4 regions of the Kitasatospora sp. NPDC006697 genome follow, and region 1 is predicted to be linked to each of the others. Evidence: riboswitches for the same ligand, from Rfam matches in the RefSeq annotation. Region 1 holds a riboswitch; each other region holds the start of a gene.
The links. A riboswitch is a leader RNA that binds a small molecule or an ion and turns the genes downstream of it on or off. The one in region 1 is predicted to bind cyclic di-AMP.
Positions count from the first base shown of each region.

Region 2: it holds a riboswitch for cyclic di-AMP, as region 1 does, so the genes downstream of both, ACFYNO_RS19870 (transglycosylase family protein) here and ACFYNO_RS02805 (NlpC/P60 family protein) in region 1, are expected to answer to the same signal.
Region 3: it holds a riboswitch for cyclic di-AMP, as region 1 does, so the genes downstream of both, ACFYNO_RS11950 (transglycosylase SLT domain-containing protein) here and ACFYNO_RS02805 (NlpC/P60 family protein) in region 1, are expected to answer to the same signal.
Region 4: it holds a riboswitch for cyclic di-AMP, as region 1 does, so the genes downstream of both, ACFYNO_RS33375 (M23 family metallopeptidase) here and ACFYNO_RS02805 (NlpC/P60 family protein) in region 1, are expected to answer to the same signal.

Region 1 covers NZ_JBIAGU010000001.1:630,574-637,978, forward strand. The annotation lists gene ACFYNO_RS02800 (NlpC/P60 family protein) at 1-620, opposite strand, end outside; gene ACFYNO_RS02805 (NlpC/P60 family protein) at 798-1,955, opposite strand; cyclic di-AMP (ydaO/yuaA leader) riboswitch at 1,959-2,112, opposite strand; gene ACFYNO_RS02810 (NlpC/P60 family protein) at 2,397-3,422, opposite strand; gene ACFYNO_RS02815 (NYN domain-containing protein) at 3,609-5,012, opposite strand; gene ACFYNO_RS02820 (hypothetical protein) at 5,128-5,367, opposite strand; gene ACFYNO_RS02825 (rhomboid family intramembrane serine protease) at 5,546-6,340, shown strand; gene ACFYNO_RS02830 (Lrp/AsnC ligand binding domain-containing protein) at 6,337-6,615, shown strand; gene ACFYNO_RS02835 (aminotransferase class V-fold PLP-dependent enzyme) at 6,649-7,405, opposite strand, start outside.
Region 2 covers NZ_JBIAGU010000013.1:93,110-100,514, reverse strand. The annotation lists gene ACFYNO_RS19890 (exopolyphosphatase) at 1-353, opposite strand, end outside; gene ACFYNO_RS19885 (DUF501 domain-containing protein) at 350-1,009, opposite strand; gene ACFYNO_RS19880 (septum formation initiator family protein) at 1,027-1,464, opposite strand; gene eno (phosphopyruvate hydratase) at 1,573-2,862, opposite strand; gene ACFYNO_RS19870 (transglycosylase family protein) at 3,110-3,850, opposite strand; cyclic di-AMP (ydaO/yuaA leader) riboswitch at 3,856-4,021, opposite strand; gene ACFYNO_RS19865 (cytochrome P450) at 4,259-5,491, opposite strand; gene ACFYNO_RS19860 (hypothetical protein) at 5,660-6,076, shown strand; gene ACFYNO_RS19855 (MazG family protein) at 6,090-7,088, opposite strand; gene ACFYNO_RS19850 (hypothetical protein) at 7,114-7,405, opposite strand, start outside.
Region 3 covers NZ_JBIAGU010000007.1:79,005-86,409, reverse strand. The annotation lists gene ACFYNO_RS11965 (HEAT repeat domain-containing protein) at 1-93, opposite strand, end outside; gene ACFYNO_RS11960 (LLM class flavin-dependent oxidoreductase) at 203-1,108, opposite strand; gene ACFYNO_RS11955 (MarR family winged helix-turn-helix transcriptional regulator) at 1,238-1,660, shown strand; gene ACFYNO_RS11950 (transglycosylase SLT domain-containing protein) at 1,750-2,634, opposite strand; cyclic di-AMP (ydaO/yuaA leader) riboswitch at 2,642-2,802, opposite strand; gene ACFYNO_RS11945 (serine hydrolase domain-containing protein) at 2,966-4,351, opposite strand; gene ACFYNO_RS11940 (SAM-dependent methyltransferase) at 4,550-5,347, shown strand; gene ACFYNO_RS11935 (pseudouridine synthase) at 5,404-6,327, shown strand; gene ACFYNO_RS11930 (pyridoxal 5'-phosphate synthase) at 6,334-7,017, shown strand.
Region 4 covers NZ_JBIAGU010000033.1:22,780-30,184, forward strand. The annotation lists gene ACFYNO_RS33360 (sensor domain-containing protein) at 1-453, opposite strand, end outside; gene ACFYNO_RS33365 (GNAT family N-acetyltransferase) at 533-1,105, opposite strand; gene ACFYNO_RS33370 (hypothetical protein) at 1,149-2,063, shown strand; gene ACFYNO_RS33375 (M23 family metallopeptidase) at 2,067-2,891, opposite strand; cyclic di-AMP (ydaO/yuaA leader) riboswitch at 2,902-3,054, opposite strand; gene ACFYNO_RS33380 (YiaA/YiaB family inner membrane protein) at 3,219-3,506, shown strand; gene ACFYNO_RS33385 (alpha/beta fold hydrolase) at 3,622-4,446, shown strand; gene ACFYNO_RS33390 (TetR/AcrR family transcriptional regulator) at 4,446-5,021, shown strand; gene ACFYNO_RS33395 (hypothetical protein) at 5,147-5,365, shown strand; gene ACFYNO_RS33400 (SpoIIE family protein phosphatase) at 5,493-7,405, shown strand, end outside.

The DNA.
Region 1 (7,405 bases):
GTCAGGCTGTTCAGCAGCGCCTGCGCGCCGCGCAGCTTGGCCTGCACCTGCTGCTTGCTGCGGCCCAGCGCGTCCCGCACCGCCTCCAGCTCGGCCAGCTTGCCGGTGGCCTCGGCCCGGCGCTGGTCGAGCCGGCGCTGCTGCTGCTGGATGCCGCGCAGCGAGTCGGCCCGCTCCCGGCCGAGCTGGGCCAGACTGCTGGCCCGGGCCAGGTAGCCGTCGGGGTCGCTGGAGAGCATCAGCTGCACCGCCGGGTCCATCCCGCCGGCCCGGTACTGGGCCGCGGCGAGTCCGGACAGGCCGGTCCGCATGGTGTTGAGCTGCTCCTGGTCGGCGGCCACCTCGCCCTGCAGCGCGGTGGCCTCGGCCTGCAGCCGCTTGGCGTCCTCCTCGGCGGCGGTGGCCCGCTCCGAGGCCTGCTCGGCCTCCGCGTAGAGCTGGTCGACCTGGGCCTTGACCTCGTTCTTGTCGGGCCGCCCCGCCGGGTCCGCCTGCGCGCCGCCGGCCGTTATCGCCAGCGCCGTGGTCGCGGCGGCAGTGACCGCCAGGACCCGGGCGAGCCGCCGGGGGCCCTGCTGGGAGGTACGGCCCGGGAGTACCGGGCGTTGCGGCATCGCCATGGGCTGACGACTCCAATCGGCTGCTGGTCGTGTCCGAGCGCCGACGTTAGCGAGTCGGGACCAACGAGTCCAAACCCCTGCTGATACGAATATTTGATCCAAAATCAGACATCTGCACCAGAACGGCCCGGCTCCCTTGCGGGGGCCGGGCCGTTCCCTGACGACGCGTCAGTCGCCTCAGGGGCGGACGATCGCCGCGATCGGCATCACCGTCGCGGACTCGTACCGGACGTTGGCGCCGGTGTGCGGGGCGTGGATGATCTGGCCGCCGCCGACGTACATGCCGATGTGGTGCATGTCGGAGTAGTAGACGATCATGTCGCCCGGCTGCGCCTTGGAGATGTCCGTGCCGATGTTGGTGCCGGCCGAGGCCTGCTCCTCGGAGGTGCGCGGCAGCGAGACGCCGGCCTGCGCGTAGGCCCACTGCATCAGGCCGGAGCAGTCGAAGGAGGTGGGGCCGGTGGCGCCGTAGACGTACGGCATGCCGAGCCGGGTGATCGCGGCGGCGACGGCGGCCGAGGCGTGCGAGCCGCCGGTCGAGGCCACCGTGGACGGCGGGGTGCTCGTGGTGCCGCCCGAGCCGGCGGAGCCCGTGGAGCCGAGGTCGGTGCGGGTGGTGTCGCGGGAGGCGGCGGCCTGCTGGGCGGCGGCGGCCTTGGCGTCCGCGGCGGCCTTCTCGGCGGCGGCCTTGTCGGCGGCGGCCTGCTTGGCCTCGGCGGCGGCGATCGCCTGGCGCTGCTGCTCGGTCAGCGAGTTGAGCAGGTCCTGGGCGGCCTTCAGCTTGCCCTGGACGTCGTCCTTGGCGGCCTTCAGCTGCTGGGTGGTGGCGTCCAGGTCGGCGAGCTTGCTGCTGGCCTCGCTCTTGTCCTGGTCCAGCTTGCGCTGCTCCTGCTGGAGCTGCTTCAGGGTCTCGCCCTGGGTGCTGTTGAGCTCGTTGATCGAACCGGCCTGGGTGAGGAAGCTGTCCGGGTTCGAGTTGAGCATCAGCTGCACGGTCGGGGATATCCCGCCGTTGGCGTACTGGTCGGCGGCCACCCCGGCCAAGCCGTTCTGCAGGTTGGTCACCTGGTCCTGCTGCCGGGCCACCTGGTCCTGCAGCTGGGTCACCTGCTGCTGCAGCGCCTGCTGCTTGCCCTGCGCGCCCTCGTAGGCCTGGCTCGCGGCCTCGGCCTTGGAGTTCAGGTCATCGACCTGGGCCTTCACCTGGTCCAGCGTGGGCGCCGGGTCGGCGTGCGCGCCGGTCTGTGCGGAGAGGGCGACGGCGGTCGCGGCAGCGGCGGTCAGGATCGACGCGCGGGTACGGCCGACGGGCTTGGGACGACGATGGGACGCCACGAATCCTTCTTCCTCAGACCGCCTACCGGGTGAGCTGACGGGTTCGGGCTGGAAGACGTGCCCTACGACGCCTCACCGGCCTGCCGGCCGACCTGGCGCCGATTCACCCCGGAGGAACGAGTGGTTCCCCGGCTCCGGTCCGCAGCACCCCCTGAGGGGCTCCCCCATCGGACAGTCAACTGTCCGCGCTGCTTTCCAGACTCGGCGGTAACCCCCGCTGTCACCCGGGTCGGGTGAACGCCATCGCGGTGGTCGTTAGGTGACCCTAGTGACAGATCCGTGATCTGTTCAAATCCTTGTCGGAAGAAAGGTCCAACTTTGACTGTCCGTGATATGACCCTCACCGACCCGTGATCGAGCCGTGCACGCAGCAGTGGTGCGGCTCACAGCACGACTGACCGGCCCTCACCCGGGGGGCCGGCCGGTCGGGGCGACGGAGCGTCAGACCCGGCGGATGGTGTTGATCGGGCCGATCACGGTGGCGTCCGCGATCCGGACCACGTCGCCGGTGTGCGGGGCGTGCACCACCTTGCCGTTGCCGATGTACATGCCCACGTGGTGCCGGTCCGCGCCGTAGATCACCAGGTCGCCGGGCTGCGCCTGGGAGAGGCTGGGCACCGCGGTGCCGACCGTGGCCTGCTCCTGCGAGGTGCGCGGCAGCGAGACGCCGGCCTGGTTGTAGGCCCAGAGCATCAGGCCGGAGCAGTCGAAGTAGGTGCTGCCGGTGGCGCCCCAGACGTAGGCGTCGCCGAGCTTGCTCAGCGCGGCCTGCACGGCCTGGCCCGCGTAACCGCCGGCCTGCGGCAGGTTGACGGGCTGGCGGGTGTCGCTGCGGGAGGCGCGGTCCTGGGCGGCCAGCGCGGCCCGGTCGGCGGCGCTCAGCGAGTTGAGCAGCTTCTGGGCGGCGGTCAGCTTGGCCTGCACGTCCGCCTTGGCCTGGTTCAGCTCCTGGGTCGAGCGGTCCAGCTCGGCCAGGGTGTCCGCGGCTTCCTTCTTCTCCTGGTCCAGCTTGCGCTGCTGGCCGGTGAGCGACTTCAGCGCGTCCGTCTCGGTACTGGTGGCCACCTGCATGCTGGCCGTCTTGTCCAGGTAGGACTGGGGGTCCGAGTTGAGCATCACCTGCACGGCGGGGTCGATCCCGCCGTTGCGGTACTGGTCCCCGGCGACCGCGGCGAGGCCGGACTGCAGGTCCGTCACCTCCTGCTGGGTGCGGGCGACCTGGTCCTGCAGCTGGGCGGCCTGCTGGCGCAGCTGGTCGCCGCGCTCCTTGGCACCGTCGTACTTCTCCGAGGCGGCCTCGGCCTGCTGGTTCAGCCCGTCGACCTGCGCCTTGACGTCGTCCAGCGACGGCTTCGGGTCGGCCCAGGCACCGGTCTGCGAGGAGACGGCGACCGCGGTGGCCGCAGCGGCGGTGAGCACGGCGACGCGTGCACGGCTCGGCTGCTTCGGACGGCGGTGGGACGCCAAGGTACCGCTCCTTCTTCTGCCGGTCTCACCCGATCGAGTGAGTGACCGGAAAAATAGGTTTGACGCCGGACCCTACTGAACATCAGAACGTAGCGCCACTCCCCCGGCCGACGCTCACCCTTCGGTGGAACGCCCTTCACCCGAGCTTCACCCGGAGCCGGTCGGGACCGGTACCCGAACCACCCGTCAGCTCCGGGACAACCGGTTGAGCAGCAGAGTCGAGGAGACCGGGCGCGCGCCCGCCTTCCGCACGCCGTCGGCCACCTCGCGGTCGGCCGAGACCACCACCACCGGGCGGCCCTGCGGCTCGGCCCGGACCAGCTGCCGGATCAGCTCGTCGGCGGTCTGCCCGGTCCGGCTGAACCGCACCCGGACCCCGCGCGGCGGCGCCATGATCACCGGCACGTCCAGGTCCTGGCCGTCGAAGACGCAGGTCACCTCGGCCTGGGTGCGCTGGGCCAGCATCGCCAGCCCGCCGAGCAGCCGCAGCCGCTGCTGCTCCAGCGGCAGCGTCGGGTAGCCCGTCTTGGTCACGTTGTAGCCGTCCACCACCAGGTGCACCTGGGGGATCGCCAGCAGCTGGTCCAGCAGCGCCGGATCGTCCTCGGCCAGGCCGCGCCGGGCCACGTCGTGCGGCGAGGCCGAGCCGGGCGCCACCGCGTCCACCAGGTCCGCCGGGTGCAGCTGGGTCACCGGCAGCGCCAGCTCCCGCTGCAGGCCCTGGGCGGACTGCAGCACGGTGTCCAGCAGCAGCCGCAGCCGCATGTCCGCCACGCTGCGGCCCTCCCGGGCGGAGCGCCGGCCGGACTCCAGCGCGGCCTCCAGCTCGGTCACCCGGTGCCGCAGCCGGCGCGCCTCGCCCTCCGCGGCGGCCCGCTCGCCGGCCGCCGCGCCGCGCGCCGCCTCCAGCTCGCCCTGCAGCTTGCGGCTCTCCGCCTGAGCCCGCTTGGTGTCCGCCTCCAGGCTGCGCACCTTCTTGCGCAGCGCCTCCAGCTCCCGGCGGGTGCCCTCGCCCTCGGCCCGCTGCCGCTCCAGATCGGCCCGGGCGGTGGCGCGGGCGGTGGCCAGCTCCTCCTGCAGCTTCTCCACCAGCCGGGCCGCCTCGGCGGCCGCGTCGGCCACCTCGGAGCGCTCGGCCTGCTCGCCGGCCTCCGCCACCAGCCGGGTCCAGCCCTTGGTGCGCAGCAGGTAGGCGGCGGCCGCCACGTCCAGCGGCTCGGCCGCGCCCGGCACCTGCCCCGCCTCCAACGCGCCCACCAGATCCGGCTGGCCGGCTCGCAGCCGGTCCGCTATCCGGGACCGGAAGACCGGGTCGGCCTCCAGCGCGGCGGCCAGCGCGGTGCCCGCGTACCGGGCCCGGCGGGCGGCGGTGAACTTGGCGTAGGGGCGCAGCGTGGTCGGCAGCTCGGCCACCGGCAGCCCGCCGAGCGCGTCCGCGGCCAGGCCGACCACCCGCCGCCGGACGCCCTCCGGCAGCGGCCGGTCCAGCTGCTCGGCGGCCGCCGGAGCCGTCTCCGGGACCGCCTCGGACGCCGGCTCACCCGCCGGCTCGGGCGCTCCGGGCCCGGTGGCCTGACTCGCTGCGTCCATCGCGTCCTCGGCTCCGATCCCTGGTCTGCTGACACACCGCTCGGAACAATTGTCTCGTGCGCGGTGCCGCGACGGACACCACGCACGGGACGGAGCGCTCCGCAGCGGCCCGCCGTCAGCCCTCCGCGCCGGGGCGGGGCACCAGCTCGACCTGGTCCACCGCGTTGCACCAGCGGCAGCGCACCGACTCGACCGTCTCGCTCAGCACCTCGCGCTCCTCCACCTTCGGCTCCCCGGCCAGGTCCAGGTGGATGAACTCGACGGTGCGCGCGGAGCGGGTGACGTCGAACCGGGTGAGGTTGCCGCAGAGCGTGCAGCGCCAGCGGGTCTCGGCCGTGGGCAGGGGGACGGTCATGGCGTGGTGGTCCTCTCGACGGCTCTGGTCCGGGCCGGGTGCCGGCCAGACGCCCAGCCTATGGGCTGGTTCCGGGCCGCCGGGGGTCGAGGGCCGAGATGTCCATCTGCTGGACAGCTCACCCGCCCGCCGTACACCGGGGGTGTCGCGGGCCGCACCGTGCGGAATGGATCGGCGCATGCCCGAGGTCCGTGAGCCGCCCCGCCCGCTGGTCTGCTACCTGCTGATCGCGGTGAACTGCCTGGTCTTCCTGGCCGGGCCGAGCGGGCTGAACCCGGCCTACGGCACCGGGCCGGCCGAGCGGGTCTGCGCCGCCCAGCGCTACCAGCAGCGCTGGGGCGCGGTGCCCGCCGAGCTGCTGAGCGACCGTCCGCTGACCGCGGCCCAGCTGGACGGCGCCGCGCCGCCGCTGCCGGACTGCCCGCTGCGGCCGACCCCCGGCAAGCGGCCCTGGCTCTCGGCCGGCACCGCGCTCTTCATGCACGGCGGCTGGCTGCACCTGCTGGGCAACCTGCTCTTCCTCTTCGTCTTCGGCCCGGCGGTGGAGCAGCGGCTGGGCCGGACCAGGTTCCTCCTCTTCTACCTGGCGGCCGGTCTGCTGGCCAACTACGGCTACGCGTTCGCCGCGCACGGCGGCCCGGCCGCGCTGCAGCCGCTGGTCGGCGCCTCCGGCGCGATCGCCGGGGTGCTCGGCGGCTACCTGCGGCTCTACCCGCGGGCCCGGGTGACCGCGCTGGTGCCGCTGCTGCTCTTCCTGCCGCTGCGCTTCCCGGCCTGGCTGGTGCTGGGGCTCTGGTTCGCGGTGCAGTGGTGGTCGGCGCCGGCGCTGCGGCCCGGCACCGCGCAGTCCGGGCCGGGCATCGCCTACCTGGCGCACGTGATCGGCTTCGCGGCCGGCTTCCTCGCCCTCTGGGTCGGGACCCGGCGGGCCGGATACCCTGATCCCGTCCCCAATCCAGGAGCCTCCCAGTGATCACTGCCATCGTGCTCGTCAAGTCCAGCGTCGACCGGATCCCCGAGATCGCCGAGGCCATCGCGGCCATCGAAGGGGTGAGCGAGGTGTACTCGGTGACCGGCGGCTACGACCTGGTCGCGATGGTGCGGGTGCGCCGCCACGAGGACCTGGCCGAGATCATCCCCGGCCGGCTGAACAAGGTCCCGGGCGTCGCCTCGACCGAGACCCACATCGCCTTCCGCACCTACTCCCAGCACGACCTGGAGGCGGCCTTCGCGATCGGCCTGGAGTAGCGGCCCTGGAGTAGCGGCGGGGCCGATCCACCGTCAGCGGCGGGTGTCCGCCACGCAGCGGCCGCCCTCGTTGCGGTAGCTCCAGCGGGCCCCGTCGGTGACCAGCTCGCGCACCGCGGCCAGGAAGCGGTCCACGTGCTCCAGCGGGGTCCCGGCGCCGAAGCTGACCCGGATCGCGTTCAGGCTGCGCTCCCCCGGCAGCGAGGGCTCCGGCGCCCCGCACTCGGAGGGCGCGGCCTCCTCGCCGCCGAGCAGGGTGCGGACCAGCGGGTGCGCGCAGAACAGCCCGTCCCGCACGCCGATCCCGTACTCGGCGGAGAGCGCCGCCGAGAAGTGCGAGCTGTTCCAGCCGCGCACCACGAAGGAGAGCACGCCGACCCGCGCCGAGCCCGCCCCGAACAGGTTGAGCACCCGCACCTCGGGGATCGCGGCCAGGCCCTCGGTCAGCCGCTCGACCAGCCGCTCCTCGCGCTCGCGCAGTGCCTCCCAGCCGGCCTCGGTGAGCGCCCGGCAGGCCGAGGCGATCGCGTAGGCGCCGATGACGTTCGGGGAGCCGGCCTCGTGCCGGGCCGGGCCGCGGTGCCACTCGACCGCCACCGAGCCGTCCTCCTGCCGGGCCACGGTGCGCGAGGCACCGCCGCCGGCCAGGTAGGGCTCGGCCGCGTCCAACCAGTCCGCGCGGCCGGCCAGCACCCCGGCGCCGAACGGGGCGTAGAGCTTGTGGCCGGAGAAGGCGATCCAGTCCACGTCCAGCTCGCGGACCGAGATCCGGTGGTGCGGGGCGAGCTGG
Region 2 (7,405 bases), on a different contig from region 1:
TCCTCGTCGCCGGAGACCACCTCGGGCGACACCCCGATGATCTCCCGCACGCCCTCGGCGAATTCGGCGCTGTTCTCGGCGTCCCGGGAGGCGCTGGTGGCCACGAACCGGGTGCGCTCCGGCGCCACCCCGTAGTCGGCGATCACCGCGGCGTACTCCCGGCAGGCCTTGAAGGTGCGCTCCAGCGCCTCCGGGGCCAGCCGGCCGGTGCGGTCCACGTCCTGGCCCAGCCGGACGATCTGCATCCGGCGGTCCAGGTCCCGCGCGCGGCCGGCGGCCGGGTCCAGCTCGGTGATCAGCAGGCGGATCGAGTTGGTGCCGCAGTCGACGGCGGCCACCCTGGTGCTGCTCATCCCCGGTCCTCCCCGGCCTCGTCCCCGGCGGCGGCGCGCTTGGCGGCCCGCTCGGCCGTCTTGGCCTCCTTGGCGGCGATCACCTCGGCGGGGTCGTCCGCCTCGGCCCGCTGCCGGTGCAGCGCGGCCACCCCGGCCTCGATCTGCTCCTCCGTCACGCAGCCGCCCTTGCGCCACCACTCGGGCAGCATCGCCAGCGCCTCGTCGCCCAGCGGGTTGACGCCCGGTCCGGCCGCCAGCGAGTGGCCGACCAGCACGTGCAGGCACTTCACCCGGTCCGGCATGCCGCCGGCGCTGGGGAAGCCCTCCAGCACCTCGATGGCGTCCCGGCGGGCGATGTAGTCCTCGTGCGCCTTCTGGTAGGCGGCCGCCAGCTCCGGGTCCTCGGCGAGCCGGGCGGTCTGCTCCTTCATCACGCCGTCCGCCTCCAGGGTGCCGATCAGCGAGGCGGCCCGGGGGCAGGTCAGGTAGTAGAGGGTGGGGAACGGCGTGCCGTCGGGCAGCCGGGGGGCGGTCTCCACCACGTCGGGGTTGCCGCACGGGCAGCGGTGCGCGACCGCCCGGGTGCCGCGGGGCACCCGGCCGAGCTGGGCCGCCACGGCGGCCAGGTCGCGGTCGGCGACCGGCTGGTTCTCCGGCTGGTTCTCAGTGCTCATCAGGTGCTCATCAGGGGTCAGGGGACGGGTGCGGGGGTGGGGGTGGGTGAGCCGGCCGCCGCGTCCACCGAGTTCCAGACGGTGCTGTACCAGGGCTCGGCGGCCTTCGGCCCGGACTGCGCGGTGCCGGCGCCCGAGGGCTTGGTCGCGCCGGGCGAGGGGCTGGGGTCCACGGCGGTGAACGGGGTCTCGCCGGGCATCGCGTAGTGCAGCCGGCTGCGCGCCTGGGCCTTGAGGTACTCCGGGTCCTGCCAGCGGGCCCGCTCGGCGGTCAGCCGCTGCACCTCCTGGCGGGCCTGCTCGGCCTTGGCGCGCTGGGCGGCGATCTCGTCGCGCTGGTTGATGAACTGACGGGTCGGGTAGGCCAGGATCGCCACCAGCGAGCAGAGCACCAGGACCAGCACGGTGGCGCGGCTGGTGAACCGGGGACGCCCCGGGAACTTCCACGCTGCCATCTGCTCCTCGCCCCTCCGTCACGCCGGTGCCCCGGCCCCCACCCTACGGGGTGGGGGCCGGGGCACCGGTCATTGCTGGGCCGGGGTCAGCCCTCGTACTCGCTGGGCCTACTGGTCCGCGTAGCGGAACCGCGGGAACGCGGCACGGCCCGCGTACTCGGCGGCGTCGTCGAGGATCTCCTCGATGCGCAGCAGCTGGTTGTACTTGGCGACGCGCTCGGAGCGGGCCGGGGCGCCGGTCTTGATCTGGCCGCAGTTGGTGGCGACGGCCAGGTCGGCGATGGTGACGTCCTCGGTCTCGCCGGAGCGGTGCGACATCATGCAGCGGTAGCCGTTGCGCTGGGCCAGCTCGACGGCGTCCAGGGTCTCGGTCAGCGAGCCGATCTGGTTCACCTTCACCAGCAGCGCGTTGGCGGTGCCGGTCTCGATGCCGCGGGCCAGCCGGACCGGGTTGGTGACGAACAGGTCGTCACCGACCAGCTGGACCTTGCTGCCGAGCTTGTCGGTCATGGCCTTCCAGCCGTCCCAGTCCTCCTCGTTCAGCGGGTCCTCGATGGAGACCAGCGGGTAGGAGTCGACCAGGTCGGCGAAGTAGTCGATCAGCTCGGCGGCCGACAGCGACTTGCCCTCGAACTGGTAGGCGCCGTCCTTGTAGAACTCGCTGGCGGCGACGTCCAGGGCGAGCGCGACGTCCTTGCCCGGCACGTAGCCGGCCTTCTTGATCGCCTCGGTGATCAGGTCCAGCGCCTCGCGGTTGGAGTCGAGGTTCGGCGCGAAGCCGCCCTCGTCGCCCAGACCGGTGGAGAGGCCGCGCTCCTTCAGCACGCCCTTGAGGGTGTGGTAGACCTCGACGCCCCAGCGGACGGCCTCGGAGAAGGACTCCGCGCCGATCGGGGCGATCATGAACTCCTGGATGTCCACGTTGGAGTCGGCGTGCGAGCCGCCGTTCAGGATGTTCATCATCGGGACCGGCAGCACGTGCGCGTTCGGGCCGCCGAGGTAGCGGAAGAGCGGCAGGTCGGAGGCCTCGGAGGCGGCGTGCGCCACGGCGAGCGAGACGCCGAGGATGGCGTTGGCGCCGAGCGAGGACTTGTCCGGGGTGGCGTCGAGGTCGAGCATCGCCTGGTCGATCAGCCGCTGCTCGGTGGCGTCGTAGCCCACCAGCTCCGGGCCGATCTGCTCGATCACGGCGAGGACGGCCTTCTCGACGCCCTTGCCGCCGTAGCGGTTCTTGTCGCCGTCGCGCAGCTCCAGCGCCTCGAAGGCACCGGTGGAGGCGCCGGACGGGACAGCGGCGCGGCCGGTGCTGCCGTCGTCGAGGCCGACCTCGACCTCGACCGTGGGGTTACCGCGGGAGTCGAGGATCTCGCGGGCGACGACGACATCAATGGACGGCACTATGCATCTCCTTGCGGAAGCGGTCCTGCGGACAGGGATGGCGGGGGCGTTACGACCAGAGCCTAACCGCACCGACCGGCCGGGCCACCCGGACCTCGCTCCCGTCTCACGGTGTGGCTCTGCTACCTGCCGGTAGTTCACCTGAATGCCTGTTCGGTGTGGTCCGGGGACGCCGGGTTGAACGTCCCCGGACCGCTTCCGGCCTGCGGCTTCACGCAGGGCTGGGAATCCGGGCGCGGAAGTCGGCTCAGCCGGCGTCCAGCACCTGGCCCGGGTAGATCAGGTTCGGGTCGCCGCCGATCACCGACTGGTTGTGCTGGTACAGCGCCTGCCAGCCGCCGACGATCTGCTGCGCCGTGGCGATCTTCGACAGGGTGTCACCGGGCTTCACGGTGTAGCCGCCGGTCTGCGGCTTCGCCGGACTGGGGGCGGCCGGCTTCGCGGGAGCGGCGGCCGGCGCCGGGGTGCTCGGCTGGGCGGCCGGCTTCGACTGACCGGGCGTCGACTGGCTGGGCCTGGGGCTGCTGGGCTGGGTCTGCTTCGGCGTGCTCGGCGCGGACCGGGTGGTCGGCGCGGAGTCGCTGCCGGTGTCCACCGCGGCGGCGCCGCCGCCCTTGGACAGCCCGGCCTTCACCGAGCAGACCGGCCAGGCGCCCGGACCCTGCGAGGCCAGCACCCGCTCGGCCACCGCGATCTGCTGGTCCTTGCTGGCGAGGTCGGCACGCGGGGCGTACTGGGTGCCGCCGTACGCGGCCCAGGTCGAGGAGGTGAACTGCAGCCCGCCGTAGAAGCCGTTGCCGGAGTTGATCGACCAGTTGTTGGTGGACTCGCAGTTGGCGACGCCGTCCCAGACCGAGACCGGCGCGGCGTGCGCCCCGGCCGCGGTGAGCAGCGGCAGAGCGAGGCCCGCGCCGGCCACGCCGGCGACGGCGATGGCCTTCTCCGCGGTGGTGCGACGGCGATGGCGGCCAGTGCCACTGAGCAGCATGAAGGTGTCCCTCTCCGCACGCCTGCGAGGTGAGCTGTCGGGTTCGGACCGGTGAGGATGGCCCGGCCGGCCGCCCGGATCGCTCCGGCGGTCGGCTTCACCCCTAGCCGTGGGAGACGGCAGAAAACCTGGGTCCCCCGCCCCTGCCCATGGGGAAGTCGGGTTGCCCGGCTGCGCGGTGGGCAGGGCTCGGCGTTTCCGCGCACGGGGTTCGCTGCCGCGAACTCCACGGAGAGTAGGCAGATCTGCTGAACAATCACAAGCTCATATCGCCGACATCACGTCAGAATTACGGAGCGCGATCGATCGCCCACCTACTGATCAGCTATGTCCGCATTGATCCCCATTCAGATCACTGACTTCCGAGGCTGTCCGACACGCCGTCAGCCGAGCGCCTCCGCCGTCCCATCAGCCCCGCGGGCTCTCAGGTGTGAACGAAACCGGGAGTTGGCGCAGACCGCGCATGATCAGTCCGCCGCGCCACCGCAGCTCCGCCGGGTCGGCTGCCGGGCGCAGATCGGGCAGCCTGGTCAGCAGGGTGGCGAGCGCCAGACGGCCCTCCAGCCGGGCCAGCGGCGCGCCGATGCAGTAGTGGATGCCGTGACCGAAACCCAGGTGCGGGTTGTCCTGCCGGGCCAGCTCCAGGGTGTCCGCTCCGCCGAACCGCGCCGGGTCGCGGTCGGCCGCCGCCAGCACCACCAGCACCGGGTCGCCGACCGGGATGTCCACCCCGCCGATGGTCAGCGGGCTGGTCGCGAACCGCCAGGTGGCCAGCTCCACCGGCCCGTCGTAGCGCAGCAGTTCCTCGACCGCGGTGGCCAGCAGCCCGGTCTCGCCGGCCGCGATCGAGCGTTGCAGCTCCGCCCGTTGCGCGGGGTGGTTCATGAGCGTGTGCAGGCCGTTGCCGATCAGGTTCACGGTGGTCTCGAAGCCCGCGAAGAGCAGGATGAAGGCCATCGCCGCGGCCTCGTTCTCGGTCAGGTGCTCGCCGTGGTCGCTGGCCCGGATCAGACCGGAGATCAGGTCCTCGCCGGGGTCGGCGCGCTTGCGGTGGATCAGCTCCAGCAGGTAGGCCCGCATCTTCTTGACCGCCCGGGCCACCCCGCCGCGCGGGCCGGCGCCGTGCCGGATCATCATCCCGGCCCAGTCGCGGAAGTCGTCCTGGTCCTCGGCCGGCACCCCGAGCAGGTCGCAGATCGCGTAGATCGGCAGCGGGAAGGCGAACTCGTGGATCAGGTCGGCCGTGCCACGGGCCGCGAAGGAGTCGATCAGCCGGTCGGTCAGCAGCTGCACCTGCGGCTCGAACTCGGCCACCCGGCGCGGGGTGAACGCCTTGGAGACCAGCCGCCGCAGCCGGGTGTGGTCCGGCGGGTCGATGTTCAGCAGATGGGTCATCAGGTCCGCCTGCCGCTCCCCCGGGATGCCGACCCGCCCGGTGCGGTGCGCCTGCTCGCTGTGGTGCGCCGGGTTCTTGGAGAGCCGGGCGTCCGCGAGCGCCTGGCGCGCGTCGGCGTACCGGGTCACCAGCCAGGCGTCGACCCCGCTCGGGAGCGTGGTGCGGTGCACCGGCGCGTGCTTCCTGAGCCAGGCGTACGCCGGGTAGGGATCGGCGGCGAACTCCCAGGTGAACAGGGGTGGCATGGACTCAGTCGGCGATGCGGGCATGTCTTGACGGTATCCGTTGGCCGCGGTGAGTGAGTCTGGTCACCTGACGGGTAATCCCTGTTGCGGAGGGTCAGCCGAAGCCTACGATCCTCCGATACGAACGGTGGGCGCCAGTGCGGTGTCGCCCCCAGGGAGGAGCAGGCCATGCGAGTAGCCGGTCAAGTGGTGGTCATCGCGGTGCTCGACGGCGGCGACGGCGACGGCCCGGCCCGGCGGTTCACCGCTGCCGGAGCCGTCGGGCTGCTCCTGGCCGACCCCCGCCCGGGCGTGGCCGAGGACCTGGCCGCCGCGCTGGACCGCACCGGCTGCCCGGTGGTCGGGGTCTGCTCCGACATCCACCAGCCCAGCGACATCGCCGCCCTGGTCTCCACCGCCGAGAAGCACCTCGGCCCGATCGACCTGTTCTGCGTGGCCGGACCGGACGGCGAGCGGATCGTGGCGCTGGACGAGCTGCCCGGCGACCTGGACCGGCTGGCCGAGCTGCTGGACCCGCTGAGCACCGCGATCGGCGAGGTGGTCCCGGCCCAGCGGGCCGCCGACGCCTCGCTGCCGGCGGCCTGACCCGGTCCCGCTCCTAGGCGGGCAGACCCTCGGCCGCCCGCACCGCCGCACGGTACCCGCGGGCCGCGTGGCGCAGCGCCGCGTCCGGATCCACCCCCGCGTCGTGCGCCCGCTGCACCACGGCGAGCAGCAGCTCGCCGACGCTCGCCTCGGTCAGCTCCCCGGGCAGCGCGTACGGGGCGTCCGCGACCCCGGTGAACCCGGCCCGCCGCACCCGGGAGACCAGCTTGGCCGCGAAGGCCAGCGCCGGCAGCCCGCCCGGCACGCCGTCCAGCACCGACTCCCGGTCGCCCTTCTCGGCCGCCTTCAGCTGCTCCCAGTTCGCCTCCACCTGGTCGGTGGTGTCGGCGTCGGAGTCGCCGAAGACGTGCGGGTGGCGGTAGATCAGCTTGTCCACGATGTCGCCGGCCACCTCGTCGATGGAGAACGGGTCCTCGGCGTCCTCCTGGGCGATCCGGGAGTGGAAGAAGACCTGCAGCAGCACGTCGCCCAACTCCTCGCGCAGCGTCGCCCGGTCGCCCTCCTCGATCGCCTCGACCAGCTCGAAGGCCTCCTCCACCAGGTACTTCACCAGCGAGGCGTGGGTCTGTTCGGCGTCCCACGGGCAGCCGCCGGGGGAGCGCAGCCGGTCCATCACCGCGACCAGGTCGAGCAGCCGCGCGCCGGGCAGGTCGTAGGAGCCGGGCAGCACCTCGATCTCCGGCGCCCGCCCCGCCTCCTCCACCGCGATCCGGGCCAGCGCCCCGGTCAGCCCCGGGTCGCCGTCCTGGCTGCCCAGGAAGACCGCGGGCGCCCGCTCCACCAGCTGCCGGGCCAGCGCGGGCGCGCTGCCGCGCTCCAACTGCTCCACGGCCACCCCGGCCTGGGCCAGCGCGGCCAGCTGCGGGTGCGCGGGGTCGGCCGCCAGCACCACGGGCGCGGCGTGCAGCGCCTGCCAGGCCGGCCAGCTGAGCAGGCCGGGGGCGATGCGGTGGGTGGTGGTCAGCAGGGTGAGCTTCGAGGTCGTCTCCACACCTCGAAACCTACCCCCGCGGTCGCTACGCGGCGGCGCCGGACTGCGGCAGCCAGGGCTCGCTCGGGCCGTCCAGCACCGCCTGGGCCGGGTCCCAGCTGCCGTAGCGCGGGTTGACGGTCACCTTCAGCTCGTTGGAGGCCTCGGTCAGCAGCTGGTGGACCGCCTTGTTGCCGTCCGCCGTGCCCAGCTGCTGGCCGTTCATCGCGGCCAGCTTCTGCAGGCCCAGCTGCTCGCGGTAGAAGGAGTCGATCTCCTTGGCCGGCACGGCGTGCTTGAGCAGCAGCATCTGCTCCAGGCCCTGCTCGCCGCCCCAG
Region 3 (7,405 bases), on a different contig from region 1:
GACGACGGGGACCTCCGTGGGCGGGAAGGCCGGGTTCGCCGTCGCCAGCCGCTCCCAGGGCACGGCGGCGAGCGCCGCCAGGTCCATCGCCAAGACCACATCCCCCGTCCGTGGGCCGAACGGCTCATGCTGCCGGACGGAGGCTGATCTGTCGCATGAATTCGGGCGGAGACGTGGGGCGGTGGGACGCCACCGAGGGCGCCTACCCCTCGATCACCTTCACCGGCCGCAGCGGCTCCAGCAGTTCCGCCGCCACCCACTCCATCGCCTCGACCAACCGCAGCGCCCCGAACGGCATCCAGAGGGAGACCATCGACAGCCCTGCCGCCCCCAACTCCCCGAGCGCGTCCAGCAGCTGCGCCCGGCTCGCGCCCGGCCCGCCCAGCGGTGCGCCCGGCAGCGGCACCTCGGGCTCGAAGCCCGGCGGCACCAGGAAGCAGACGCTGGACAGCTTCAGCTCCCCGGCATCGCGGCCGACCTCCTCACCGAGCGCGGCGAGCCGTCCACGCGCCTCGTGCACCTGCGCCGCCGTGGAGACCCCGCCGTGCCAGCCGTCGCCGAACCGCAGCGCCCGGCGCAGGGCGGCGTCGCTCTGGCCGCCGATCCAGACCTCCGGCCCGCCCTTGGCACGCGGGGTGGTGGCGGGGCGCACACCGTCCAGGGTGGTGAACCGGCCGCGGTGGTGCACCGGCTCGCCGGACCAGAGCGCCCGCAGCACGGTCAGCGCCTCGTCGGTGCGGGCGCCGCGGTGGCGGGGTTCGAGGCCCAGGGCGGCGAACTCCTCGGGGTTCCAGCCGGTGCCGACGCCGAGCGCGAAGCGTCCGCCGGAGATCACGTCCAGGCTGGCGGCCTGCTGGGCCACGATCAGCGGGTGGCGGTAGGGGAGCGCCAGGATGCTGGTGGCCAGCCGGATCCGCCCCGTCGCGCCGGCCACCGCCGAGAGCACCACCAGCGGGTCCAGGGTGGCGCCGCCCTCGCTCGCCAGCACGTGGTCGGACATCAGCAGGTAGTCGAAGCGCAGCTGCTCCGCCCGCACTGCCGTCTGCAGCACCGTCCCGCCCGCGCCGGCCGGCCAGCGCGGCGGCTCCAGGGATACGCCCAGTTGCATCGTGCGGTGCCGCCTTCCAGGAATCCGGGGGTTCGCGACCCACCCTAGACCGCGGCTGACGCGGCGTCAGCCCATCCCACGTTGTATTCTGCAACTACCATCGCAGCCACAGCAGCAAGGAGCACGTCGTTGGCCGCCCGGGACGCCTCGATCGACACCATCCAGCGCGAGCTGACCGCCTTCGCCCGCCGGGCCCGGCACAAGGCCTCGCAACTGCACCCCGAGCTCTCCCTGGTGACCTACAGCATGCTCGACCTGATGTACGAGCGCGGCGGCTGCCGGGCGGCCGACCTGGCCGCGCACTTCCTGCTCGACAAGTCGACGGTCAGCCGGCAGGTCGGCGCGCTGGAGAAGCTGGGGCTGGTCGACCGGGAGACCGACCCGGAGGACCACCGCGGGCAGATCCTGCGGCCCAGCGAGGCCGGGCTGCTGCTGCTCCGGGAGGCCTACGAGATGCGGCGGCGCTCCTTCACCGAGCGGTTCACCGGCTGGAGCGACGAGGACCTGGCCGACCTGGCCCGCCACCTGGTGCGCTACGGCGAAGCCGACTGAGCCGCCGCGGCGCCGGCACAACGCGCCGTGGCCGGCCGCCCGACGGAATCGTCGGAGCGGCCGGCCACGAGGGGCAGTGGAGCTCGGGATCAGTACGCCGAGTGGGTCTGCCAGAAGGCCCAAGCGGCGTTCGGGCTGCCGTAGGTCTCGTTCATGTACTGCAGCGCCCACTTGATCTGGGTGGCCGGGTTGGTCTGCCAGTCGGCGCCCGCGGAGGCCATCTTGTTGCCGGGCAGGGCCTGCGGCAGGCCGTAGGCACCCGAGCTGGGGTTGGTCGCGGTGATGTTCCAGCCGGACTCGTGGGTGATGATCTGGTCGAACGCGGCCAGCTGGCCGGCCGGGACGATGGAGGCGGCCAGCGCCTGCAGCGAGCCCGCGGAGGTGTCGGCCGGGGCGGTGACGGCGGTCTGGGTGGTGGTCGCGGCGGCCGGCGCGGACTTGGCCGGGGCGCTCTGCTGCTGCGCCGGGGCCTGGGTCCGGGCCGGAGCCTGGGTCTGCGCCTGGGCCGGAGCGGCCGCGGCCTGCTGCTGGCCGCCGAGCGACAGGTGCTGGCCCGGGAAGATCGTGTCGGGACCGTGGGTCAGCACGGACTTGTTCAGCTGGTACAGGCCCTGCCAGCCGCCCTGCACGTTGTGCGCGTTGGCGATCTTGAACAGGGTGTCGCCACCGCGGACGGTGTAGCCCGCCGGAGCGGCGGCCTGGGTCTGCGCCGGGGCGGCGGCCTGCGGGGCCGACTGCACCTGGGCGGCCGGCTTCGCGGCGGCCGGGGCGGCCTGCTGCTGGGCCGGGGCGGTGTAGCGGTGGTGCTGCTGCGCGGCGTGGTGCTCCGGGGCGTGGTGCTCCGGGGCGGCGCTGGCGCCACCGGCGGCGATCAGCGGAAGGCCGGCGCCGACACCGGCGATCACGGCGATGGCGACGGTGCGCTTGACGGCGGCGCGGCTGGGCAGGCTGGGACGACCGTTGACGGACATCATGACGTGCGATTCCTCTCCCACGCCTACGAGGTGAGCTGTCGGATTCGGGCTGGAGTTGCCCGGCCGCGCTGAGCACGGCTTCACCCCAAGCCCCGCCCGGACGAGTCCGGGTGGGGCGACTTACCTGTGGTTCCCCCGCCCCTGCCGCGGTGCTGGTGCACGTGCTCGCTCGGTCCGGTGGCAGGGCTCGGCGTTCCGGAGAGCGAGGTTCGTGTGGAGACGAACGAGATGCACCGTAAACAGGCCGACGGTCCTATCACAAGCGGATGTGAGGTGTCTCATGTTCGGACCGGGGCCTCGAGGGGAAGGCGCCAGGGTCTTGCCGCCGGCCTCAGCCCTCCTGCCAGAGCGTCGGCGAGACCCCGCCCGGGACGGCGTCCGCCGGGCCGTACGGCTGCCGGGTGAGCACCGTGCCGCCGAGGTCCAGGTGCGAGACCGAGCCGTCCGCCCGGTGCACCACCCGCAGCTGCTCGCCCGCGTGGTAGCCGTCCTGCGCCGTCCAGCTGCCGTCCGGGTCGGCCCGGAAGTGCGTGCAGTCGCCGTCCGCCTCGCGCAGCGTCAGGCCGCGCTTGGTCATCAGCACCAGGGTGAGCGGTGCCGGGCCCCAGAACCAGTGGCCGGTCAGCGCCAGCAGCTCCGGGTCCACCTCGATCGCCGGGCGCCAGGGCTCGGGGAAGCGCGGCTCGCGGTCCGCCACGATCCGCAGCAGATCGGCAGCGACCCGGCCGGGCGCGGCACCTGACGTGGCGTTGGCCAGCACCACCGCCGCCACGTCCTCCTCCTCGCAGGCCCAGAGCGCGGCCCGGAAGCCCGGCACCGAACCGGTGTGCCCGAAGAGCAGCCGGCCGTGCTCGCGGCGCAGTTGCAGGCCCAGTCCGTAGCCCTCGGTCCAGTCGCCGTCCGGGGCCGCGGCCGGACGGCGCATCTCGGCCAGGGTCTGCGCCGAGAGCACCTTGTCGTTGCCGAAGGTGGTCCCGCAGGAGAGGAAGGCGGCGAGCCGGCCCAGGTCGGCGGCGGTGGACCAGAGCTGGCCGGCCGGCGCCATCCGCCCGGTGTCGGTCAGCGGCTCGGCCGTCATCACGTCCGCCCACGGGTGCACCGCGAAGCCGCCCGCGTGCGGGGCCTGCGGCAGCGGGGTGGTGCGGGTCATGCCCAGCGGCTCCAGCACCTCCTGGCGCAGCGCCTCCGCCCAGGGCTGCCCGCGCAGCCGCTCCACCAGCGCGCCGAGCAGCGCGAAGCCCGCGTTGGAGTAGTGGAACCGCTCGCCCGCCGGGTGCCGGAACGGCTGCTCCTCCAGCAGGTCGGCCAGACCGGGCCGGAGCGAGCCGTCGGTCCGCTCCCACCAGGGGCCGGGCGGCTCGGTGGCCAGCCCGGCGGTGTGGCTGAGCAGCTCGCGCACCGTCGCCCCGCCGGCCGCGGTGCCGGGCAGGTGCTGCTCCAGCGGGTCGGCCAGGTCGAGCAGCCCCTCGTCGCGCAGCCGCAGCACCAGCACGGCGGTGAGCGGCTTGGTGACCGAGCCGATCCGGAACTGCACGTCGGTACCGGGCGCGTGGCCGTCGATCATGCTGCGCGCCCCGGTCCAGACCGGCTGGCCGCCGCGCAGCACGGCGGCCAGCATGGACGGCGTCCGGCCCTCGGCCTGACCCACCGCCACCCGGTGCAGCAGCGCCCGGCGGGTCTCGGGCAGCAGTTCCAGGGACGGCAACTCATCCGACACGTCCGGCATCTGACCTCGCATTCAGGGATGTGGGGGTGGCCGACGTTCGACCTTACCGGGCCCGGGCCCCGATGGCCCGGCAATACCGCGCTCGCTATGCTGACCCGGCCCGCGGGGAGCGGGCGGCGCGACCGGCCCGGCCGACCGGGCACGGCCGCGCGCGCAGACGGGGCACACACGGGGAACCCAGGGGGAGCAGTGCAGCAGACCGGTGACGAGTTCGACCTGACGAAGCTTCAGACGGACCGCCCGCACCCCGCGCGGATCTACGACTACTGGCTGGGCGGCAAGGACAACTTCCCGCCGGACCGGGCCGCCGCCGAGCACGCGATCAGCGTCTCCGCCGACATCCCCGCCGCCGCCCGGGAGAACCGCGCCTTCCTGCAGCGCGCCGTGCGGCTGGCCGCCCGTTCCGGCATCCGGCAGTTCGTCGACGTCGGCGCCGGGCTGCCCTCGGCGGGCAACGTGCACCAGGTCGCCCAGGAGATCGACCCGCAGGCCCGGGTGGTCTACGCGGACAACGACCCGATCGTGCTCACCCACGGCCGCGCCCTGCTGGCCGAGAACCGCACCACCACGGTGCTGCGCGGCGACGTGCGGGAGCTGGACCGGCTCTTCGAGCGGCCGGAGCTGCTGGACCTGATCGACTTCGAGCAGCCGGTGGCCGTGCTGCTGGTCGCGGTGCTGCACTTCGTCGCCGACGAGCAGGCGCACAAGGCCGTGCGGCAGGTGCTGGACCGGGTCGCGCCCGGCAGCCTGCTGCTGCTCTCCAACAGCACCCACGAGGGCAACCCGGAGCGGGCCGCCGAGGCCGCCAAGACCTGGGACAAGACCGAGACCGGCATCCGGCTGCGCACCCGGGCCGAGGTGGCGGAGTTCTTCGACGGCTGGGAGCTGCTGGAGCCGGGCGTGGAGTTCGTGCCGCTCTGGCGGCCGGAGGGGCCGACCGAGGGCAGCACCCGCTGGATGTACGCGGGCGTCGGCCGCAAGGCCTGAATCCTCCGCTCCTCCTGGTGTGCGCCGGGGGCGTGCGCGTGGCTAAGGTCGGCGCCATGAGACGCCGCAGCACGCCCGCCACCGCCCCCCTGCCGCAGCGGCGCGGGGTCGACCCGGTCCGGGTCCGGCTGCCGCTGGAGGGCGACTGGCCCACCGTCGCCGCCTACCTCGCGCACCGGCTGCCGGACCAGCTGGCCGAGCGGCTGGCCGAGATGGTCCGCGGCGGCGAGATCCACGCCGCCGACGGCCCGATCGACGACCGCACCCCTTATTCCCCCGGCACCGAGGTCTGGTTCCACCGCGACCTGCCGCCCGAGGTGCCGGTGCCGTTCCCGCTGGAGCTGGTGCACCGCGACGAGCGGCTGGTGGTGCTGGACAAGCCGCACTTCCTGGCCACCACCCCGCGCGGCAGCCACGTGGTGCAGACGGCGCTCTCCCGGCTGCGCGACGAGCTGGGGCTGCCCCAGCTGGTGCCCGCGCACCGGCTGGACCGGCTGACCGCCGGGCTGGTGATGTTCGTGGCCGACCCGCGGGCCCGTGGCGCCTACCAGACGCTCTTCCGGGACCGGCTGGTCCGCAAGGAGTACCAGGCCGTCGCCCCCTACCGGGCCGGCCTGGAGCTTCCGGTCACGGTGCGCAGCCGGATGGTCAAGGAGCGCGGCGTGCTGGCGGCCCGCGAGGAGCCGGGGGAGGTGAACGCGGTCAGCCGGGTCGAGCTGCTGGAGCGGCGCGGCGGGCTGGCCCGCTACCGGCTGGAGCCGCTGACCGGCCGGACCCACCAGCTGCGGCTGCACATGTGCTCGCTCGGCATCCCGATCGCCAACGACCCCGTCTATCCCGAGGTGCTGCCGGCCGCCGCGCCGGACGACTTCTCCCGGCCGCTGCAGCTGCTGGCGAGCACCCTGGAGTTCACCGACCCGATCACCGGCGCCGAGCTGCGGCTGCGCTCGCGCCGCACCCTCGGCGCCTGGGAGGCGTGAGAAGAGATGACCGAAGCCCCGGACCCCCGGTTCGCCGAACTGCGCGAGCTGCTCTTCGCCCACCCGGCGATGGCCCGCGAGCTGCCCGGCTTCGACCCGCAGGAGGTGCCGGAGGCGCCGGCGCAGCTGTTCGCCGACTGGCTGATCGGCGCGCTGCGGGCCGGGGTGCCGGACCCGCAGGTCGCGGTGCTGGGGACCACCGGGCTGGACGGGGCGCCGGACGGGCGGGTGGTCGGGCTGCGCGAGCTGGAGCCCGAGCAGCAGGTCTGGTGGTTCCACGGCGACGCGCAGAGCCCCAAGGGCCGGCAGCTGGCCGCCGACCCGCGGGCCTCGCTCACCTGGTACTGGCCGGCGCTGGGGCGGCAGGTGCGGGTGCGCGGCGCGGTGGAGACGGCGCCGGCCGAGCGGACGGCGGCCGCCGTGCGGGAGCTGAGCCCGCGCAGCAGGGTGGCCGCGCTGGTCGGGCGGCAGAGCGAGCCGCTGGCCGGCGAGGCCGAGTTCCGGGCGGCCTGGGCAGCCGCCGACCGGCTGCTGGCCGAGCAGCCCGGGGCGGAGCCGCCCGGGTACCGGCAGTACGGGGTGCGGGCCGGGACCGTGGAGTTCTGGCAGGGCTCCTTCGACCGCAAGCACGTGCGGCTGCTCTACCGGCGGGACGGCGAGGGGTGGCACCGGGAGCTGCTCTGGCCGTGAGCCGTGAGCCGTGAGCCGTGAGCCGTGAGCCGTCGCCGAGCCGGGCCGGGCCGGGCCGATGCCGAGCCGCCGCGGCCCGGCGGCCCGCGGCGTGTGGCCCGGGCCACTGACGGGTCGAAATATGACACCGGGCCCCGCCGCGGTGACGCTGCGTCGACCGAACGGGGCCCGCGGCCGGTGGGCTGCGTCACATCGAAGCCCAGGCGGCCCGAAGGATTTGCCGAGTTTTCGGTGGTTTTAGTCCGATTTGGCCGCCAGGTTTCCGCGGGTAACAGTAGCTGACCTGGGGTGATCCCGAAATGGTTGATTCCGGACATCCGGTTGCCTAACTTGAATCTCGGCGCAGCGAGCGCCACCCGGGATCACCCGAGAATCCCACCGCCCCAGC
Region 4 (7,405 bases), on a different contig from region 1:
CAGGCCGACCGAGTAGAGCGTGGTGCTGAGCGTGAAGCTGAACACCCGCCAGGGGAACATCAGCAGCTCGTGGGCGAAGGCCTTCCAGCCGGCGGCGTCGGCCAGCCCGGCCGTCGCCCGGCCCCAGAAGCCCTCCCGGGCGGCCCGCACCGGGGCCGGGGCCGGCAGCTCGGTGCCGAGCAGCCGGGCGATCCGGCCGCGCTCGACGGCGCCGAGCCCGCGGCAGCCGGCCAGCAGCAGGGCCAGCACCGGCAGCCCGAGCACCGTGACCAGCGTGCCGGCGCCCAGCGCGAAGCAGCTGACGGCCCAGCCGAAGCCGACGGTGCCGGTGAACAGCCCGCCGAGGACGTAGCCGTACTCGCGGGCCAGCCGGCGGGCCAGTGAAGGGGAGCGGCGGGCGGCCGGGACGGTGAACGGGGCGGCGGTGAAGGTGCTCGGGGAGGTCGTCGTCATGCCCTCAAGCCTGCCGGGGCGGGCCGCCCCGGGTAATCCGGCTGTCCGGCGGAGCCGGGGTGGGGTTATCCCCCCGCCCTCACTCCGGCAGCCCGGACCACTCCTGCTCCAGCAGCGAGTACTGCAGCGCGTCGTGCCAGCGGCCGCGCAGGAAGAGGTCGTCCCGGATCCGCCCCTCCAGCTGGAAGCCGGCCTTGCGCAGCACCCGGGCCGAGGCCAGGTTGGCCGGGTCCAGCCGGGCCGCCAGCCGGTGCAGCCCCAGCTCCTCGAAGCCGAAGCCGCAGAGCAGCCGGGCGATCTCGGTGGCGTACCCGAGGCCCCAGGCGTCCCGCCGCAGCGCGTACCCGATGAACGCCTGGCGCTGCTCCTCGGTTCCCTCCACGCCGAGCACCGCGTTGCCCAGCGGCACGGCGTCCTCGCCGTCGGCGGTGCGGGTGACGGCGAGCCGGTAGACGGTGCGCGGGGAGCGCTGCGCCTCGTCCAGGTAGAGCGCCACCTGGTCGGCGCAGTCCTCCCGGTCCCGGGGCTCGAAGGGCAGGTAGCGGGCGGCTTCCGGGTCGCCGAAGATCGCGTGCAGCGCGTCGATGTCGCGCTCCACGTGGTGGAACTCACGGATGGTCAGCCGGGGCCCGGTCAGCAGGACGGGGTGCATGGCACGTACGGTAGTGCGCCGCGGAGCGGCTACGGTACCGGTCATGGACGACGAGGACCTGCGGCTGGCACCCCGGCCGCACACCGCTGAGCTGCTGCGTTGGGCTGCCGAGCAGGGTTTCGGCCCGGTGCCCGAGGGGCCGCTGAACGCGGTCCTCACACTGCTCGAACTGGGTGACGCACGGCTGCACGACGGCTACCCCGAACTGACCTCCGCGCTGCTCCAGGAGCTGCTGTACGAGCGGATCCACCTCTACGTGCAGCCCGCGCCCGGGGAGGATCCGCTGGTCTACGGCGCGGCGGTGGAGCTGCTGATCGAGCACCAGAAGGCCGCGAAGCGGCTGAACGCCAAGCGGCGCGAGCGGCTGCTGGCCGAGGCGCGGTGGCAGGGCGAGCTGCTGGCCGGGCTGCTGCGCCAGCCGCACCTGCTGACCTGGCCCCGGCTGTACGCGCTGCTGCTGCGCGAGGCCGGCGTGGACACCGCCGACGAGGCCGCGGTGCGCAGCTGGCTGGACGGCTTCCGGGAGCTGGAGCCGGCCGGCCGGATCGCGGTGCTGGCGGGCGCGGCCGGCCTGGACCAGCCGGAGGGCGAGGAGGGCTGGACCGAGGGCGTGCTGCTGTCGATCGGGATGGCCACCGACGGCGCCCGGCTGCTGGTGGAGAACCGGCTGATGGAGCGCAGCTACCACAACCTGGCCGGGCGGACCGCGCTCGGCCTGCCGATGCCGGCCGAGCTGTCCGGCGACTTCCCGGAGTTCGAGGCGGCCGTGCAGGCCGAGGCGCTGCGGCTGCTCGGCGAGTGGACGGTGCCCGGGCTGCCGGCGCTGCTGCTGACGGAGTACCAGGAGATCGCGCCGGAGCCGGGGGCCGCCGAGGTGGACCAGTACATCGTCAAGCGCGGCCTGGTCGAGCTGCCGGACATCGCCGGCTGGACGCCCGGCCAGGACCGGGACGCCTGAGGGTCAGAGGGCCAGCCCGCGGGCCTGGAACCAGGCCGCCGCGTCGACCGGCGCGCCGCCGCCCGGGCGCACCTCCAGGTGCAGCCGGGCGGTGCCGGTGCGGCTGCCGGTGGCGCCGACACGGCCGAGCGCCTCGCCGGGGGCGAGCGGGCCGGCGGCGGTGATCGCGGACAGGTGGCAGTACCAGACCTCGGTGCCGTCGGGCAGGGTCTGGATCACCCGGTAGCCGTAGCCGCCGGACCAGCCGGCCGCGGTGACGGTGCCGGCGGCGACCGCGCGGACCGGGGTGCCGACCGGGGCGGAGATGTCCACGCCGGTGCGCAGCTCGGGCCAGGGGGTGGCGGCGGGGAGGTCGACCGGGCGGCCGGGCAGCGGGAGCACGGTGTCCGCGGACTGCTCCTCGGCCGGGGCCTGCCGCTCCGTCAGCTGCCGGGCGGCCGGCTGCTGGGCGGCGGCGCGCTTGGCGGCGGCCTCCTGGGCGGCCTCCAGCCGGGCGGCCTCGGTGCGGGCGGCCTGCTCGGCCTCGGCCCGCGCCGCCTGCTCGGCGGCCTCGTCGGCGGCGGCCCGGGCGGGGTCGGCCTGCTGCTGGATCCGGGCGGCCAGCGCCAGCCCGGGGTCGGCGTCCGGCGCGCTCACGGCGGCGGGGGCCGGCTCGGCCGCGGCGGCGCTGCTCGTGAGCCCGGCGGTGGCGCCGAGGGCGGCGGCCATCGCGGTGACGCCGAGCACCGGGGCGGCGGCGCGGGACTGCCGGGGCAGCCGGCGGGGTGCCTGGTCCCCGGGAGCGTCGGCGTGATCGAGCAGGGCGACCGGGGTGTGCGTCAACGCCACGGGGGGCGCTCCTTTCCTTCCCTCGCGCCTACCGGGTTAGCTGACGGGTTCGGAGCAGGAAGGTCTCCTACGGGCCAAGGCCCGATTCACCCCAAGGAACGTGGTTCCCCGGCTCCCCGGTCTGCACGGCTCCGCAGACCGAAGGATTAGGCGACGCGCACGGTGCCGTCGGGGACGGCGTTGCCGACCGCGCTGCGTTATCAAACGTTAATCCCATGGGCCCCTGATTCCAAGCCACTCTTTCCCCCCAACTCTGGGCTCACCCCGGGTAGCGAACTGAGTACCCGTACTCATGTGGGGCGCGGCCGAGTTGGCGATCCTTCAGGCATGACTTCCTCGGTGCAGCCACGGACCACCTCCGCCTACTACGTGCAGGCGATCCTCTCTTTCGCGCTGGCCGGCGGCGGCCTGGCGATCGGGATCGCCTACCTGCCCGTCAGCGCCTGGATGCGGGCCTTCCTGGCACTCGGCCTGCTCTACACCGTCACCTCCGCGTTCACCCTGGCCAAGGTGATCCGGGACCGGCAGGAGGCCGACGAGATGGTCACCCGGGTCGACCAGGCCCGGCTGGAGAAACTGCTCGCCGAGCACGACCCGTTCCGGGTCGAGAGCTGAGGACGCCCGACCGAAGGGCCTCGGCGAGGGGTTGACGGCTAAGGCTATTAGCCATAGCTTTGTGGGTGTCGGCAACGGCCGGCACCCACCGAAGCGCCCCGCCAGGAGGCCCACCGTGAACAGCACCCTGACCCCTCGGACCCAGTACCTGCGGCTCGCCGGCGGCACCCTCGCCTACGACGAGAGCGACGGCACCGGCACCCCCGTGGTCCTGCTCCCCGGGATGCTCGACTCCCGGCAGGCCTACCGCCACCTGCGCCCGCTGCTGATCGCGGCCGGCCACCGGGTGATCACCATGGACGTGCGCGGCTTCGGCGAGTCCTCGATCGACTGGGACGACTACAGCCCGGCCGCGCTGGCCGTCGACACCCTGGCCCTGCTCGACCACCTGGGCATCGAGCGGGCCGTGCTGGTCGGCAGCTCCTACACCGGCGCCACCGTGGTCCGGGTCGCCGCCGACGCGCCCGAGCGGGTGGCCGGGATCGCCCTGCTCGACGCCTTCGTCGAGCAGGTCCCGCCGAACCCCTTCATGAAGGCGGTGGTCTGGGGCCTCGGCTCGGCGGTGCTGGCCTTCCCCAAGGTCTGGGGCTACTACCTGAACAAGATGGCCTACCCCGGCGGCCCCACCCCCGAGATCGTGGCCCAGAACGCCGTGCTGGAGGCCGCGCTGCGCACCCCCGGCCGCCGGAAGGCCAGCCGCGGCTACGTCCGCGGCGACTCCGGCCCGGTCGGCTGGTCGGCCGGCGTGCGGTGCCCGGCGCTGGTGCTGATGGGCAGCAAGGACCCCGACTTCCCGAAGCCGGAGGAGCTGGCCGACCGTCAGGCCGCCGCGCTGAACGGCCGCAAGGTGATGATCGAGGGCGCCGGCCACTACCCGATGGTCCAGGATCCGCAGGCCGTCGCCGCCGCGCTGCTCCCGTTCCTCGCCGAGGTCGGCTGATGCCCCGCGCCGGACTGAACCCGGACGCCGTGGTCGACCACGCGATCGCGCTGATCGACGAGCACGGCCCGGAGGAGCTGACCCTGGCGGCGGTGGCCGCCCGGGCCGGGGTGGCCGCCCCCTCGCTCTACAAGCACGTGCCCGGCGGCCTGGCCGGACTGCGCCGGCTGGTCGCGCTGCGGGTCACCGGCGAGCTGGCCGACGCGCTGCAGGAGGCCGTCGGCGAGCTGCGCGGCGAGGAGGCGGTGCGGGCCCTGCTGCGCGCCTACCACTCCTACGCGCTGGACCACCCCCGCCGCTACGCCTCGATGCCGCAGGTCCCGGTGCCGGAGGACGAGCAGCTGACCGCCCACGGCGAGCGGCTGGCCGGAGCGATCTTCGCGGTGCTGGCCGGCTACGGCATCACCGACGCCGAGGCGGTGCACGCCGCCCGCGCGGTGCGCAGCATGGCGCACGGCTTCGCCTCGCTGAGCATCGCCGGCGCCTTCCGGATCGCGGCGGACCTGGCGGTGACCCAGGAGCGGATGATCGGGCTGCTGACCACCGGGCTGCGGGACTGGCCCGACGCGGAGTGAAGGCCCGGTCACGGGGTAGCACCAGGGCGGGGCGGATGACGGACGCGAATCATCCCCTGGTCTGATGGTGCGGCAATCGGATGGGACTAAGGTCCCAATTCACCCTGTGGACCACTGGAGGGGCCATGACGCAGCCCAGCACCGCCGACGCGGTGATCCCGGCCCAGCGCACCGCCGCGGCGCGCCCGGCCGCGCCCGCCGCCACCGTGCGCGCCGCGGAGCCCGCCCGGCAGAGCGGCTGGGCCGCCCTCCGCCGCGGCTTCGCCGCCCTGCGCGGCCTGCGCTCGCTCGGCACCGTGCCGGCCGGCCCGCAGCCCGGCTACGGCGAGGTGGACGGCCAGTAGCGCCCCCGGGCGGTTCGAGCGCACCCGACCGGGTGCGGCGGCCGGGTCCGGCCGACCGGACGAAATAGGATATTCCGCGTCACCTGTGGCACGTGGGGCGCCCGCCCCGGATCCGGAAGGGCCCCCGATGGACCTCGGCACGCCGGCCTCCTCCGCCCGGTCCCGCTCCGTGCTCGGCTGCGTGCGCCGGCTGCTGCGCGCCACCAGCGCCGCCGAGCTGCTGGCCGCCGTGCTCGCCGAGGGCCCGCAGTGGATCACCAACGAGGGCTCCGCGCTCTACCTGCTGGACGGCGGCGGGATGCTCCGGCTGACCGTCTCCAGCGGACTGCCCGAGTGGGCGGCCGAGCGCTTCGGCACCATCGACCCCGGCTCCGACCTGCCCGCCGCCCAGGCGCTGCGCCACCGCGCCCCGTTCCTGCTCAGCCCCGAGCGGACCGGCGCGGACTACCCCAACAGGCTGGCCGGCCTGGGCACCGGCCTGGTCGCCGTGGTCACCCTGCCGCTGATCGTGGACGAGCAGGAGCTCGGGGTGCTCACCCTCCCGCTGGCCCACCGGGGCACCGTGCCGCGCCGCGACCTGGAGGCGCTGGAGACCATCGCCGAGGTCTGCGCGCACCGGCTGGCCCACCTGCTGCACCACGTCTCCGCCGCGGGCGTCCGGCCCGCGCCCCGGCCGCCGGCCGGCGAGCACCCGGGCGGCCGCCCCTCGCTGGTCGGCGCCGTGCGGGCCGCCGGGGCCGGCGCCTTCGAGCGCGACCTGGTCACCGGCGAGAGCGCCTGGGACACGGGCGCCTACCAGGCCGTCGGCCGCACCCCGCCGGCCGGCCCCGGCCCCCACCCGGCGCCGGAGGCCGCCGAGCTGATGCACCCCGAGGACCTGCCGGACGCCCAGGCCGCGCTGGCCGAGGCGCTGGCCCGCGGCGGCCCGTACCGGCTCTCCTTCCGGGTGCCGGGCCCGGACGGCCCGCCGCGGCGGGTGGACGAGCTGGGCGAGGTGCTGCTGGACGTGCACGGGCGGCCGGTGGGGATCGCCGGGCTGCTGCTGGCCCGGCCGCCGGAGCCCGACCGGGCGCCGGAGCGGCGCGACAGCCAGGTCGGCGCCCGGTCCGCCCTGCTGCTGGCGCTGACCCGGGCGCTCTCCCGGGCGGTGACGGTCCATGAGGTGACCACCGTGCTGACCGACGTGGCCCGGCCCGCGCTCGGCGCCGCCTCGGCGGTGCTCGACCTGGTCGACGAGGGGCGGCTGCTGCCGGTCTCCCCCTCGGTCTACGGCGGCGCCCACCGCGGCGAGCTGAACCGGCTGCACGAGCTCTCCAGCGAGGTGCGGGAGCAGTCGCCGGCCCGGGCGGTGCCGCTGTTCAGCGAGCCCGGCGGGACGGCGGCCCCGGCCGGCACGGGCGGGCCGGCCGCCTGGGCGGTGCTGCCGCTGGTCGCCTCCGGCCGGCAGGTCGGCTCCTGCCTGGTCACCTTCGCCGCCGAGCGCGAGTTCACCCGCGAGGACCGCACCCTCTACTCGGCCTTCGCCGGCATCCTGGCCCAGTCGCTGGAACGGGCCCGGCTCTACGACACCCAGCACCACCGGGCCAGCGAGCTGCAGCGGGCGATACTGCCGCGCAGCCTGCCGGCGCTGCCCGGACTGCACTCGGCCGCCCGCTACCTGCCCAGCACCGAGGGCATGCAGATCGGCGGCGACTGGTACGACCTGATCCCGCTGCCCAGCGGCCGGGTCGGGCTGGTGATCGGCGACGTGCAGGGCCACAACGCCGAGGCCACCGCCGTGATGGGCCAGCTCCGCAGCGGCCTGCGGGCCTACGCCACCGACGGGCACGACCCGGCCGCCACGCTGGCCCGGACCAGCCGGCTGCTCGCCGAGCTGGACACCGACCTGTTCGCCACCTGCCTCTACCTCACCCTGGACCTGGACACCGGCGAGCTGGCCGCCGCCCGGGCCGGGCACCCGCCGCCGGTGCGGATCGGCCGCACCGGCGCCGCCGAGCTGCCGCTGCCGGGCGGACCGCCGCTGGGCGTCGACCCGGCGGC